Regions from separate parts of the Pseudonocardia xinjiangensis genome, predicted to be linked through region 1. Evidence: riboswitches for the same ligand, from Rfam matches in the RefSeq annotation. Region 1 holds a riboswitch; the other holds the start of a gene.
What was found. A riboswitch is a leader RNA that binds a small molecule or an ion and turns the genes downstream of it on or off. The one in region 1 is predicted to bind cobalamin.

Region 2: linked by a shared signal. The riboswitch ahead of cobN (cobaltochelatase subunit CobN) and the one ahead of ACQPZA_RS14995 (ribonucleoside-diphosphate reductase subunit alpha) in region 1 are both predicted to bind cobalamin.

What each region holds. Positions count from the first base shown of each region.
Region 1 is NZ_CP192009.1:3,162,564-3,170,203, reverse strand. It holds gene ACQPZA_RS15015 (MOSC domain-containing protein) at 1-548, opposite strand, end outside; gene ACQPZA_RS15010 (amidohydrolase family protein) at 658-1,671, opposite strand; gene ACQPZA_RS15005 (TetR family transcriptional regulator) at 1,754-2,344, shown strand; gene ACQPZA_RS15000 (MFS transporter) at 2,358-3,614, opposite strand; cobalamin riboswitch at 3,773-3,989, shown strand; gene ACQPZA_RS14995 (ribonucleoside-diphosphate reductase subunit alpha) at 4,128-6,983, shown strand; gene ACQPZA_RS14990 (ribonucleotide-diphosphate reductase subunit beta) at 6,980-7,640, shown strand, end outside.
Region 2 is NZ_CP192009.1:2,166,803-2,174,442, forward strand. It holds gene cobA (uroporphyrinogen-III C-methyltransferase) at 1-1,174, shown strand, start outside; gene ACQPZA_RS10270 (cyclodeaminase/cyclohydrolase family protein) at 1,188-1,733, shown strand; gene ACQPZA_RS10275 (serine/threonine-protein kinase) at 1,740-3,272, opposite strand; cobalamin riboswitch at 3,347-3,466, shown strand; gene cobN (cobaltochelatase subunit CobN) at 3,502-7,308, shown strand; gene cobI (precorrin-2 C(20)-methyltransferase) at 7,305-7,640, shown strand, end outside.

The DNA of each region.
Region 1 (7,640 bases):
ACGAACGCGGGCGTGCCGGGAGCCGTCTCCACCACCAGGTTGGGGCGGTAGCGGACACCTTCCACACCGACCGCGTCCAGTGTCGCGCTGGTGATCAGGTGCACCGGCGCGCTGTCCACGAACGACGCCCCGGGCGAGCCTCGGCCGATCGTCAGGACCGCAGCGTGCACGTCCGCGTCGACGCCACGGTCGAGCACGTCCTCAGGGGCCGGACGTTCGACCGTGGCGCCCTCGGGCCGCTCCGAGGCGACCCGGACGGGCCGGCCGAGATCGCGCGACAGCATCCCGTCCACGCCGGGGGCGGTGGCGTCGAGCGTCCACCCGGCAGGCGACACGATCTCCACCCGGCCGTCACGCACGGCGGCCGAGTACATGAGCAGGTCCCGCCAGAGGCGCGGGTGCTTGGCCGATGCGACCCTCCCGGTCGAGCTGTCGATCAGGGCGAGGCCCCGGTCGTGCGCCAGCCCGGCCGCATCCACGTCGACCTCGTCGATGCGCTCCCCCAGCATGGACTTCACGGGGTAGCGCCACATGGCCAGAATCCGCATCTCGGCTCGTCTCCGTCGGATCTCGCGCGGCCCGTCCCACCACTGCGCGCCGCCCTGTCAGCAGTGACGGAACCAGGGCAGAACTAACCTGTCAACTACCATATACAGGTTACTGCTGTGACGGTGGCGACCCGAGGCGGCCGAGGCCCAGCACCCGCTGCGCGTTGCCGTGGGCGATCTTCGCCCTGTCAGCGGGAGCGAACGGCAGCTGCTGCAGGAACTCCACGGCGGGCCCCGTCTGCTCGTACGGGTAGTCGATGGCGAACATGATGTTGTCGATGCCGATCGCGTGGACGGCGCCGATCACGGCAGCGGCGGAGCACACCCCGCTGGTGGTGACCATGAGGTGCTGCTGCACGTACTCGGACGGGAGCTTCGCCAGCTCCCGTGGCAGCCGGGTCTTCTGCGCCATGGAGTCGAAACGGGCGAGCTGGAAGGGCAGGTACTCGCCCATGTGACCCAGGATCACGCGGGCACCGGGGAAGCGGTCGAAGACGCCGCCGAAGACCATCCGCATCGCGTGGGCGCCGGTATCCGATGCCCAGCGATACATGGCTGCCGCCAGTTCCGGATGCCCGTCGAGCACCTTCCACTGGTCGTCGGCCGGCGCGAGGTGGGGATGCAGGTAGAGCGGCGTGCCGAGCCGTTCGAGCTCCGCCCAGACCGGGTCGAAGCGCCGCTCGTCGAGGTAGTGACCGAGGGTCGGACCGTTGACGAGCGCACCACTGAGGCCCAGCTCCTCCACCGACCGGCGGAGCTCCTCCACGGCAGCTGCGGGGTCCTGCAGGGGCAGTGCGGCAAGCCCGGCGAACCGGGTGGGGTGTGCGGCGATCACCTCGGCGAGAAAGTCGTTGGCCCGGCGCGCGTCGTCGATCGCCACGCCCACGTCCGGCTGACCCTGCACGCCGGGTGAGGTCAGCGACAGCACCTGCACGTCGACGCCGTGCTCGTCCATGTCCGGAATCCGGTACTCGGCGAAGTCGCTGATCCGCGCACCGACGTGCGCCAGCATGTCGGGACGCATCAACCGCTCCAGCTCGGCCCGCGCCCATTCGTCCCGGTACGCGCCTGGGGTCCGGAGCGTGTCGGTCCAGAACGCCTCTTCCAGAGCGATGATCCGCATGACGTGCCTCCCGTGCTAAACAGTGTTTCAAACACTGTTTAGCACCGACCGGCCGAGGAGGCAACGATGGTTGGATACGACGATGACGGACCGGGTCGTGGGTGAGCAGGGCGACGTGCTGCTGGACGCTGCGGAGCGCGTCCTGCTGGCCGAGGGGCTGCCCGGGCTGTCGGTGCGCCGGGTGACGGCCGAGGCGGGCGTGAACGTCGCGGCCGTGAACTACGTCTTCGGCGGGAAGGACGCGCTGCTGCGGGCGCTGCTGCGGCGCCTGCTCCGGCCGGTGACCGAGGAACGGATCAGCCGGATCGACACGCTGGTCGCGGCGGGCCACCCCACTGTGGCCGAGCTGGTCGAGGCCTTCGTGGAGCCGTTGATGACCCTGCACCAGCGCCTGGGCTCGCAGTTCGGGGAGCTGCTGGTGCGCCTCCCGCAGGACGAGGACCAGCTACGCACGTCCGGCGGCAGCGCGCTCGAGCCGGGGATCGAGCGCATGCTCGACGCCCTCGCGCCGGTGCTGCCGGACCTCCCGCGCGACATCCTGCGCCTGCGCCTCGGCATGCTGATCGGCACGGTCATCGCGTACACGGTGGGCGTGGTGCGGCTGGAGTCGCTCGATGAGAGCGCCGAGCTGAAGGAGCTGCTGGCCTTCGTCACCGCGGGCCTGGCCGCCTGAGGAGCGCGACCGGCTACCTCGCGGCCGGAGCGGCGGTGGGAAGGTCCCGGTCGCGGCGGATCGGGCCCGCGAGCAGGAACCCGATGCTGGCGGCCAGGCCGACGGACGAGATCCAGACGGTCGGGCGCGTTCCCAGTGCAGCGCCGAGCGCGCCACCACCCAGTGCACCGATCGGGATGGCGCCGTAGTTGAGCAGCTGCATGGCCGACACCGCACGCCCGAGCAGGTGCCGTGGGCAGTACGCCTGACGCCACGCGGACTTGATGACGTTGACCGCGACGACCCCGGCGCCGTTGACGAAGCTCCCGACGACGAACAGCGCGAGCAGAGGTCCGCGCTGGGCCAGCGGGATCATCAGGCCGGCCAGAGCGCTGACGACCTCGATGATCAGCATGCCGCGCGCGGTCCCGACGCGTCGTGAGATCACCCCGGCGACCAGTGCGCCTGCGACCCCGCCGACACCGGCGATCGCGACGAGGACCCCGACGATCCCCGGGCCGACGCGGACCTCGTCGAGCAGGAACACCACCTGGATGGCCGCGTAGACCATGTACGTCATGTTCAACGACGCCCCGAACAACGTGAGCGCGCGCAGATACGGGTCGCCGAACACGAACCGCAGACCCTCGCCGACCTCCGCTGCCAGGCCGGCGACTCCCCCGGCCCGGGGTCGCTGCTCGACCGGGGGCTCTCGAAACCGGATCAGCAGCAGGCAGACCGCCGAGAACACGAACGTCGCCGCGTCGACCAGCAGGCCGGCGACCGCGCCGACAGCAGCAGCGAGTCCACCGGCGATGGACGGGCCCACCACGAGCGAGGACGCGCTGCTGGTCTGCAGCGCCGCGTTGCCCTCGGACAGGTCGGCCGGGTCGAGCAACGAGGGCAGGTAGGCCTCGTAGGCGGTCTCGAACGCGACGCGGGCAGCCCCCGAGACCAGCGCGACGACCACCATCTGCACCAGGCTCAGCACCCCGAGCCAGGCTGCGATCGGGACACTGGCGAAGGCCGCCATCGAGACAACGTCGGCGCCGAGCATCACCGGGCGACGGATCACGCGGTCGACCCACACCCCGGCAGGCAGCCCGACCAGCAACCACGGCAACCACACCGCCGCCGTGATGACACCCACGGCGAACGGACCCGCCCCGAGCTGCTCGACCGCGACCAGGGGCAGCGCGACCGTCGAGATCGCGCTCCCGATGAGGCTGGCCGTCTCCCCCACCCAGAACAGCCGGAAGTCGCGATGCCGTCCCAGAAGCCTCCCCCGCACGCGCCGATGATCTCAGTCGGAGCCGCACGCGCCGTGGACGCTCTACAGCTCGCCTCGAACGCCATCCTGGACCTCGACACGCTCGGCGCGGTCACGGGGACGTTCCGTGACGACACTCCCGACAGGTAGGGGTCCAACGCCCTTCGCACCACTACATGTAGGGTCAGCGCCGCTGATGGTTCCTCTCCAGCCGCCAGGGTGGAGAGGGGGCGAGAGGGAATCCGGTGGGAGTCCGGGACTGCCCCGCAGCGGTGAGTGGGAACGACCGCCGTCATCGAGCACTGGGTGCGCCACACCTGGGAAGCGACGGCCAGTAGGAGCACCGGCAGGTGCACGCCCGCGAGTCCGAAGACCTGCCATCGGCGCGCGCACCACCGGTGCGCGCTGTCCGGGGTCCGCGCGGGACGGACCCGGGGCGGATGTCGCCGTGCCCTGTCCGGGTACGCCCCGTCCGCACCGGGATGCGTCTCCCTCGTGGCCTCGGGCTCGGTCGTCGAGCTCACGAGGAGAGCAGTGACCCCACCGGCCACCACCACGACAACCCCTGCCCCGCCCACCACAGACGTGCGGGTCGTCCGCCGCGACGGCACCGTGTCGGCATTCGACGCCACCAAGATCTCGGTGGCGATGTCCAAGGCCTTCCTCGCCGTCGAGGGGAGCGACACCGCGAGCTCGTCGCGGTTGCACCACCTGGTCGAGGAGCTCACCGCGCAGGTGCAGCAGGCACTGCTGCGCCACACCGACCCGGGCAGCGTGGCGACGCTCCACATCGAACAGATCCAGGACCAGGTCGAGCTGGCGCTCATGCGCGGCGGCCACCACAAGGTGGCCCGCGACTACGTGCTCTACCGCGAGGAGCACGCTCGTTCCCGGACGGCCCCGACGCCGCCGACCCCGCCCGCGCTGCAGGTCACCAACCTCGACGGCACCCTCCGCCCCCTGGACTGGGCACGCTTGGAGGACCTGGTCGCCGAGGCCGTCGCCGGGATCGCCGACGTCGACGCCGAGCCGCTGCTCGGCGAGACCCGGCGCAACCTCTACGACGGCATCACCGTGGGCGAGCTCGCCCTCGCACCGATCATGGCGGCGCGCAGCCTCGTCGAGTCCGAGCCGAACTACTCCGCCGTGGCGGCCCGGCTGCTGCTCGACACCTTGCGCACCGAAGCGCTGTCACACCTGTCCGGAGATCGCCAGCATGCGAGCCAGGACGAGATGGCCGCCCGCTACCCCGGGTACTTCCGGCGCTATCTCGAGCGAGCCGTCGTGCTGGAGCTCGCCGACCCGGCCCTGCAGACCTTCGACCTCGACCGGATCACCAGCGCGATCCGGCCCGAGCGCGACCTCGACTTCACCTTCCTCGGGCTCCAGACCCTCTACGACCGCTACGTCCTCCACGAGCACGGGGTGCGCTTCGAGCTGCCGCAGGCGTTCTTCATGCGGGTGGCGATGGGGCTCGCGCTGAACGAACAGGACCGGGAAGCGCGGGCGATCGAGTTCTACGAGCTGCTGTCCTCGTTCGACTTCATGACGTCCACGCCGACGCTGTTCAACTCCGGCACGACGCGCCCGCAGCTGTCGTCGTGCTTTCTCACGACCGTCGACGACGACCTCGACTCGATCTTCCAGGCCTACCGGAACAACGCCCTGCTGGCGAAGTACTCCGGGGGCCTGGGCAACGACTGGACGCCGGTGCGGGGGCTCGGTGCCCACATCAAGGGCACCAACGGGAAGTCCCAGGGTGTGGTGCCGTTCCTCAAGATCGCCGGTGACACCGCGATCGCGGTGAACCAGGGCGGCAAGCGCAAGGGCGCGGCCTGCGCCTACCTGGAGACGTGGCACATCGACGTCGAGGAGTTCCTCGACATGCGCAAGAACACCGGTGACGACCGGCGCCGCACCCACGACATGAACACCGCGAACTGGGTGCCCGACGAGTTCCTCCGCCGCGTCGAGGCCGACGGCGAGTGGACCCTGTTCTCCCCCGACGAGACTCCCGACCTGCACGACCTGTACGGCACCGCGTTCGCCGTCCGCTACCGGGAGTACGAGGCCGCGGCCGACCGCGGCGAGATCCGGGTGTTCCGCCGGCTCCGCGCGGTCGAGCTGTGGCGGCGGATGCTCACCATGCTGTTCGAGACCGGGCACCCCTGGATCACCTTCAAGGACCCGTGCAACCTGCGTTCCCCGCAGCAGCACGTCGGCGTGGTGCACTCGTCCAACCTGTGCACCGAGATCACCCTGAACACGCGCGCAGGCGCCGACGACGGCGAGGTCGCCGTCTGCAACCTCGGCTCGGTCAACCTGGCCGCCCACGTCGGCCCCGACGGACTCGACACGGTGAAGCTCGAACGGACCGTCCGTACCGCGGTGCGGATGCTCGACAACGTGATCGACATCAACTTCTACACGATCCCGCAGGCGCGCCGGTCCAACCTGCGGCACCGTCCGGTCGGGCTCGGGCTCATGGGCTTCCAGGACGCGCTGTTCGCCCAGGGCATCCCGGTCGCGAGCGAGGCCGCCGTCGAGTTCGCCGACCGCAGCATGGAGCACCTGAGCCACCACGCCATCGCCGCGTCGAGCGACCTGGCCGCTGAGCGCGGCCACTACCCCACCTACGACGACTCGCTGTGGAGCCGGGGCATCCTCCCGATCGACTCGGTCGCCCTGCTGGCCGCCGCCCGCCGGGACGACGACCTCGACGTCGACACCTCCACCACCCTCGACTGGGACGCCCTGCGGGAGCGGGTTCGCGTGAACGGGATGCGCAACTCGAACGTCATGGCGATCGCGCCCACCGCGACGATCTCCAACATCTGCGGGGTCGGGCAGTCCATCGAGCCGCAGTTCCGCAACATGTTCGTGAAGTCGAACATGTCCGGCGAGTTCACCGTGCTCAACCCGTATCTGGTGCGCGATCTCAAGGCACACCGGCTGTGGGACCGGGTGATGGTGGCCGACCTGAAGTACTTCGACGGCAGCCTCGGCCAGATCGACCGGGTCCCCGCCGACCTCAAGGCGCTCTACGCCACCGCCTTCGAGATCGAGCCCCGCTGGCTGGTGGAGGCCGCCTCGCGCCGACAGAAGTGGATCGACCAGGCCCAGTCGCTCAACCTCTACCTCGCCGCCCCCAGCGGCCGGGCACTCGACGAGCTCTACCGCCTGGCCTGGCACAAGGGTCTCAAGACCACCTACTACCTGCGCACACAGGGCGCCAGCCACGTAGAGAAGTCCACCCTGCACGGCACCGACGGCAAGCTCAACGCCGTACCCGCCGCTGCCCCACCCGCTCTCCCGCTGCCGGCGGACCCGCCGCTCGCCGACGGCGCCGCCTGCCGGATCGACGACCCCGAGTGCGAGGCCTGCCAGTGACCAGCACCCCGCTCCCCACGGCCGGACCGGTCACCACCGGTCTCGGCGCGATCGACCGCGGTGCCGGCCGGGTCGCGGCCGACGCCAAACGGATGATCAACGCCCGCGCCGACGTCAACCAGCTCCTCCCCCTCAAGTACGGGTGGGCGTGGGAGAAGTACCTGGCGGCCTGCAGCAACCACTGGATGCCCACCGAGGTCTCCATGCAGGCCGACATCGCGCTCTGGCGCTCCCGTGACGGGCTCACCAGCGACGAACGGCTGCTGCTCACCCGCAACCTCGGCTTCTTCGCCACCGCCGAGTCGCTGGTGGCCAACAACGTCGTGCTCGCCGTCTACCGCCACCTCACCAACCCCGAATGCCGCCAGTACCTGCTGCGCCAGGCATTCGAGGAGGCCGTGCACACCCACACGTTCCAGTACGTGTGCGAGAGCCTCGGCCTCGACGAGGGCGAGCTCTTCAACATGTACCGCGAGGTGCCCTCGATCACCGACAAGGACGCCTGGGCCCTCGAACACACCCGCCATCTCGCCGACCCCGGCTTCACCACCGGCACCCCCGACGCGGACCGCGCGTTCCTGCGCGACCTCGTCGCGTTCTACGTCGTGTTCGAGGGAATGTGGTTCTACACGGGTTTCGCCCAGATCCTGTCCCTGG
Region 2 (7,640 bases), 1.0 Mb from region 1:
GCGCGTCGTCGTGGTGGGCGGTGGCGCGGTCGCCCAGCGGCGGATCACCGGCCTGCTCGCGGCCGGAGCCGACGTCGAGGTCGTGGCGCCCGAGGTCACCCCGGCGGTCGAGGGCATGGCGACGGCCGGGGAGGTGCGCTGGAGCGCGCGGACCTACCGCGACGGTGACCTCGACGCCGCCTGGTACGTCGTCGCGTGCACGGACGACCCGGCCGTCAACGCGGCGGTGGGCGCCGACGCCGAGGCCCGGCGGATCTTCTGCGTGCGCGCCGACGACGCACCGGCAGGCAGCGCGGTCACCCCGGCCGTGGGACACCACGACGGGCTCACCGTCGGGGTGCTCGCCGGCCGCCGCCCCCGGCGCTCGGCGGCGGTCCGCACGGCGCTGGTCGAGGCGCTGCAGACCGGCCTGGTCGACGACTCCGCCGAGCCGGTGCATCCGGGCGTGGCGCTGATCGGCGGCGGCCCGGGCGACCCGGAGCTGATCACCGTGCGGGGCAGGCGGCTCCTGGCCCGCGCCGACGTCGTCGTCACCGACCGGCTCGGCCCCCGTGACCTGCTCGACACGCTCGCCCCGCACGTCGAGGTGATCGACGCCTCGAAGATCCCCTACGGCCGCGCGATGAACCAGGCCCGGATCAACGAGCTGCTCGTGGAGCACGCCAGGGCCGGCCGGTTCGTCGTCCGGCTCAAAGGCGGCGACCCCTACGTCTTCGGCCGCGGCTTCGAGGAGGCGCTCGCCTGCGCCGAGGCCGGCGTCCCCGTCACCGTCGTGCCCGGCGTGACCAGCGCGTTCGCCGCGCCCGCGGTGGCCGACGTCCCGGTGAGCCATCGCGGGGTCGCCCACGAGATCGTCGTGGTGTCGGGGCACGTCGCCCCCGGCGACCCGCGCAGCCTCGTCGACTGGCCCGCGCTCGGCCGCCTGCGCGGCACGCTCGTGCTGCTGATGGCGGTGGAGCGGATCGACGCGTTCGCCACCGCGCTGATCGAGGGCGGCCGCCCCGCCGACACGCCCGTCGCCGTGGTGCAGGACGGGACGATGCGGATCCAGCGTTCGCTGCGCGCCACCCTCGCCACGGTGGCCGACGCCGTGCGCGAGCAGGGGATCAGCCCGCCCGCGGTGATCGTCGTGGGACCGGTCGCCGGGCTGGCCCACGAGCCGGTCACCGGCTGAGAGAGGGAGACCCGTGCCGGACGAGGAGTCGCTGCTCGATCTCACCGTGCGTGAGCTGCTCGACGCGGTGGCCGCCCGCACCTCCGCCCCGGGCGGCGGTGGGGCTGCCGCACTCGCCGCCGCGCTGGCCGCCGCGCTCACCGGGATGGCGGCGCGGTTCGGCGACGGTTCCGCCGCGCAGGAGGCCGACGCCCTGCGCGCCCGCGCCGCCCTGCTCGCCGATGCCGACGCCGCGGCGTACCGGGCGTACCTGGCGGCGGTGCGCCTCCCGCGCGACGACCCCTCCCGAGCCGATGCCGTGACCGTCGCCCGGCGCGACGCTGTGGGCGTGCCCGCGGAGATCGGGGAGATCGCGGGCGCGGTGGCCGACCTGGCCGCGGGGATCGCCCGTGACGGCAACCCGAACCTGCACGGCGACGCGGTGGCGGCGATCCACCTCGCGGCGGCGGCCGCGGCCACCGCCGCCGAGCTGGTGGCGGCGAACGACCCGCCCGACGACGCGCTGGCAAGCGCCCGCGCGGTGGCCGACGCCGCGCGGGCGCGCGCGGCGCAGGCCTGAACCCTCTCAGCAGGCCTGCGGCGGGGCGATCGTGCGCGCCCCGCGGATCAGCAGGCCAGGGGCGGGGCCGGCCAGGCGGTAGGTGAGCTGCCAGTTCGTGCAGGTCTGGCCGCCCGGGCCCAGCTCGGCGGACTGGGTGCTGGTGAACGCCACGTCCACCTCGAGCCCGTCCGCGTCGTCGTCGCGCACCGCCGTCAGCACGGGGTTGTGGATGACCGTGGTGGCCTGCCCCTTCGCCCACACCTCCAGCCCGCTGCTGGCGATGTCGGAGTCGGGGTGCAGGAGGGCGAACGCGTCGGCGTAGCGGTTCTCGTTGATCCCCGCGACGTACTCGTCGATCACGGTGCGGGCCTCCTCCAGCGCGGGGTGCGCCACCCCCGGCGCCACATCGACCAGGTGCTCGCGCGGGAGCGCGGCGCCCGACGTGCCGGTGGCGGCTGCGGGTTCGCTCGGTGCGGCGCTCACCGACCGTGGACGGTCGACGAGCTGCAGGAACGCGATCGTGGCGAGCGCGGCCACCAGCACCGCGGCGACCGTGGCCACGACCAGTGGACGGCGCCCGCGCCGGGGCGGCACCAGCGCGGGCGGCGGTGCGAACTGCGGGGCCGGGACGGCGGGGGGAGGCAGGCGCGGGACGTACACCGTCGCGGTGGTGCCGGGCCCGCCGGCGGCCGGGCCATCGACGACGGCCCGGGTGACCGGCTGTCCCGTGGCGCGCTGCGCGCCCTGCAGGGCCTCGGCGGCCTCGGCGGCGGAGGCGAACCGGTCGCCCGGCGCCTTCGCCATCAGCCGCTCCACCACCCGGCACACCGCGTCGGGCACCCCTGCCGGGCGCAGGTCGGGCACCGGGTCCCGGGCGATCCGCGCGACCGTGGCGAACAGCTCCTCGGTGTCGGTGACGAACGCCGGACGGCCGGTGAGCAGCGCGAACATCGTGGCGCCGAGCCCGTAGAGGTCGGCGGCGGGGGTGGCGTGCCCCTCCAGCAGCCGCTCCGGCGACGCGTAGGCCGCGCTCGCGCGGATCCGGCCGACGGCCGTGGTCTCGGTGACGCCAGGCAGGCGCGAGATGCCGAAGTCCCCGAGCTTCGGCTCGCCGTAGCGGGAGACGAGCACGTTGGCCGGTTTGAGGTCCAGGTGCAGGATGCCGGCGCGGTGCGCCGTCTCCAGCGCTCCGGCCACCGTGACCGCGACGTCCAGGACCTCGGCCCACGGCAGCGGCCCGTCCCGGCGGATCCGGTCGGCGAGCGACCCCGCCGACATCAGGTCCATCACGATGTAGGGCTCGCCGCGGGCGGTGGTGCCGCTGCGGTGCACCGTGACGATGTGGGGGTGCCCGGACAGCGCCCCCATCGCCTGGCACTCGCGGACGAACGCGCGCCGCACACCGTCGCCGTCGAGCCGCTCGTGCAGCACCTTCACGGCGACCCGGCGGCCGAACTCCGGCTCCTCGGCGGCGTAGACGGTGCCGTACCCGCCCTGGCCGACCACCTCGGGACGGGCCAGCCCCGGGATGCCGGGTTCTGGCACGTCAGAGATCATCGGCGCAGTCTAGGGATGATCGTGGGGGCGTCGGCATCCTCACGCCGCGTTGACCCGTGACCTCCCGATGTGTTCCAGTGCTCCCCGACGTCAGTGGAGGAAGCCGGTGTGAGTCCGGCGCGGTCCCGCCACTGTCACCGGGCCGGCACGCGCGGGCCTGGGAGCCAGACACTCGCTGCCGTCGCACCTCCCACCGAGTAGAGGGCGCGGACCCTCGGAAGGAACGCTGATGACGCGCGCTGCCTCCGCCACTGCCGGCCCGGAGGGGTCCGCCGCCGACGGGGCTCCGAGCACCGTCCTGCTGTTGTCCACCGCCGACACCGAACTGCTGGCCGCCCGCAGCTCGGGGGCCCTCTACCGCACGGCCAACCCGGCACGCGTCGAGCCCGCCGGCCTGGCCGCGCTGCTCGACGGCGTCGACGTGGTCGTGCTGCGGCTGCTCGGCGGGCGCCGCGCCTGGCCGGAGGGGGTCGACGCGCTCGTGGCGTCCGGGCGTCCCGTCGTGCTGCTGGGCGGGGAGGCCGCGCCCGACGCGGAGCTGATGGCCGCCTCGACGGTGCCGGCCGGTGTGACGTCGGAGGCGCTGGCCTATCTCGCCGCCGGCGGGCGGGACAACCTCCGCGAGCTGCACCGGTTCCTGTCCGACACGGTGCTGCTGACCGGCGAGGGGTTCGCCCCGCCCGCACCCGCCCCCGACTTCGGGGTGCACGGCGAGCGCGAGCAGGTCCCCGGCCGTCCGACGGTTGCGGTGGTCTTCTACCGGGCGCACGAGCTGTCGGGAAACACCGCGTTCGTCGACACGCTCTGCGACGCGATCGAGGCGCGGGACGCCAACGCGCTGCCGGTGTTCTGCGGGTCGCTGCGCGGTGTCCCGTCCGCCGGGGCGGACGGCCTGATGGAGCTCCTGGGCCGGGCCGACGCGCTGGTCGCCACCGTCCTCGCCGCGGGGGGCACCCGCGCGAGCGACGCCGTGGCGGGCGGCGAGGAGGACTCCTGGGACGCGGGCGCGCTCGCCGCGCTGGACGTGCCGGTGCTGCAGGGGCTCTGCCTGACCACGTCGCGGGCCACCTGGGCCGACTCGGACGCCGCGCTCTCGCCCATGGACGCCGCGATGCAGGTGGCGATCCCGGAGTTCGACGGCCGGCTGATCACGGTGCCGTTCTCGTTCAAGGAGGTCGACGCGGGCGACGACATCCCCGTGTACCGGGCCGACCCCGAGCGCGCGGCCCGGCTGGCCGGGCTTGCCGTCCGCCACGCCCGGCTGCGGGCCACGCCCGTCGCCGAGCGGAAGCTCGCCGTGGTGCTGTCGAGCTACCCGACCAAGCACGCCCGCGTCGGCAACGCGGTCGGGCTGGACACCCCGGCGTCCGCGGTGGTGCTGCTGCGCGCGCTGCGGGACGCCGGCTACGCGGTGGGGGACTTCCCGGAGGACTCCGACGAGCTGATCCACACGCTGATCGCCGCCGGTGGCCACGACGTGGAGTGGCTCACCGAGGACCAGCTCGCCGCCGCCCCGTCACGGGTGCGGCTGGAGCACTACCGCCGCTGGTTCGACGCGCTGCCGTCCGCGCTGACCGACGGGATCCGGGAGCACTGGGGCGAGCCGCCGGGGTCGCTCTACGTCGACGGAACCGACGTCGTGCTCGCGTCCCTGCAGTTCGGCAACGTGGTGCTGATGATCCAGCCGCCGCGCGGGTTCGGGGAGAACCCGGTGGCGATCTACCACGACCCCGACCTGCCGCCGTCGCACCACTACCTGGCGGCGTACCGCTGGCTCGACCACGAGTTCGGCGCGGACGCCGTGATCCACCTCGGCAAGCACGGCACGCTGGAGTGGCTGCCGGGCAAGGGGCTCGGGCTGTCGGCGGAGTGCGCCCCGGACGCCGTGCTCGGCGAGCTGCCGCTGGTCTACCCGTTCATCGTCAACGACCCGGGCGAGGGCACGCAGGCCAAGCGCCGCGGCCACGCCGTGGTCGTCGACCACCTGGTGCCGCCGATGGCGCGCGCCGACACCTACGGCGAGATGGCGAAGCTCGAACAACTGCTCGACGAGTACGCCACCGTCGCCGCGATGGACCCCGCGAAGCTCCCGGCGCTGCGCGCGCGGATCTGGGAGGTCGTCACCACCGCACAGCTGCACCACGACCTGCACGTCGACGACGCGCCCGGCGAGCAGGAGTTCGACGACTTCGTCCTGCACATCGACGGGTACCTGTGCGAGGTCAAGGACGTCCAGATCCGCGACGGCCTGCACGTGCTGGGTGGGGTGCCTGCCGGCGAGGCCCAGGTCAACCTGGTGCTGTCGATCCTGCGCGCCACACAGGTCTGGGGCGGGAAGCGGGCGCTGCCCGGCCTCCGCGCCGCGCTGGCGGCGTGGGCGGGCATGGACGAGCAGTCCCTTCTCGCGGCTCCGGGTGAGCGGTTGCAGCAAAGCCACTTTGACGCAACCTCGTTGCATGAAAGTGGCTTTGCTGCAACGGGGGCTGCAACGGGGGCTGCACCGGGGGCTGCAACGGGGGGCACCCCGCTGGAGCGGCTCGTCGGGCTCGCCGGGGGGCCGGCCGTCACCGGGGCCGATCTCGTCGACGTGCTGGAGGGCGTCGCTCGCGCGCTCGTCACGGAGGTGCAGGGCCGGGGCTGGAGCGGCGCGGCGCAGGTGTGCGCCGATCTGCTGGGGGAGGAGATCCCCGACGTGGTGGCGGTGCTGCAGTTCGGCTGCGCCGAGGTCGTGCCGCGGCTGAACCGCACCACCGACGAGATCGCCGGCGTGCTGCACGCCCTCGACGGCGGGTACGTGCCCGCCGGGCCGTCGGGCTCGCCGACCCGCGGCCTGGTCAACGTGCTCCCGACCGGGCGCAACTTCTACTCCGTCGACCCCAAGGCGATCCCGTCGCGCTCGGCGTGGGAGATCGGGAGCGCGCTGGCCGACTCGCTCGTCGCCCGCCACCTCGCCGACACCGGCACCTACCCGCAGAGCGTCGGGCTCACGGTGTGGGGGACCTCGGCGATGCGCACCCAGGGCGACGACCTCGCCGAGATCCTCGCGCTGATCGGCTGCCGCCCGGTGTGGGACGAGGCGTCGCGGCGGGTCACCGGGGTCGAGGTCGTGCCGCTCGAGGAGCTCGGCCGCCCGCGTATCGACGTCACGGTGCGGATCTCCGGGTTCTTCCGCGACGCGTTCCCGCACGTCATCACGCTGCTCGACGACGCGTTCGGGATGGTGGCCGAGCTGGCCGAGCCGCCCGAGCAGAACCACCTGCGCGCCCACGTCGAGGAGGACGTGGCCACCCACGGCGACCGCCGCCGGGCCACGGCCCGGATCTTCGGCTCGAAGCCGGGTGCCTACGGCGCCGGGCTGCTGCCGCTGATCGACGCCCGCAACTGGCGCAGCGACGCCGACCTCGCCGAGGTCTACGCCGTGTGGGGCGGCTACGCGTACGGCCGCGGCCTGGACGGCCGCGAGGCGCGCGCCGACATGGAGCAGTCGTTCCGGCGGATCGCGGTGGCGGCCAAGAACCAGGACACCCGCGAGCACGACATCGTCGACTCCGACGACTACTTCCAGTACCACGGCGGGATGGTGGCGATGGTGCGCGCGCTGACCGGGCGCTCGCCCGCCGCGTACGTGGGTGACTCGGCGGTCACCGACGCCGTGAAGACCCGCACGCTCGCCGAGGAGACCAAGCGGGTCTTCCGGGCGAGGGTCGTGAACCCGAAGTGGATCGCCGCGATGCAGCGCCATGGCTACAAGGGCGCGTTCGAGCTCGCCGCCACCGTCGACTACCTGTTCGGCTACGACGCCACCGCCGGCGTGGTCGACGACTGGATGTACGCCCAGCTCGCCGAGAGCTACGTCTTCGACGAGACCAACCGCGACTTCATGCAGCGGTCCAACCCGTGGGCGCTGCGCGGGATCACCGAGCGGCTGCTCGAGGCCGCCGACCGCGGGCTGTGGGCCAAGCCCGACGACGCCGTGCTCGACCGGCTGCGCCAGACCTACCTCGACCTCGAAGGCGACCTGGAGGGCGAGTCGTGACGAACACGCTGGTGGGGGTCGGGGTCGGCCCCGGCGATCCGGAGCTGGTCACCGTGAAGGCGGCCAACCTGCTGGCCAAGGCCGACGTCGTGTTCGTGCCCGTGGCCGACTCCGGCGAGACCGGACGCGCCGAGCAGACCGTGCTCTTCTACGCCGAGGCGTGGCGGGTGGAGCGGGTGGTGTTCGCGCTGCACGACCGCGAGCACACCCACCGCCGGGAGCAGGCCTGGGACGCGGCCGCGGCGCAGGTGGCGCGCTGGTACGCGCGGCACCCGGGCGGCACGGCGGTGTTCGCGACGATCGGCGACCCGTGCGTCTACTCCACGTTCAGC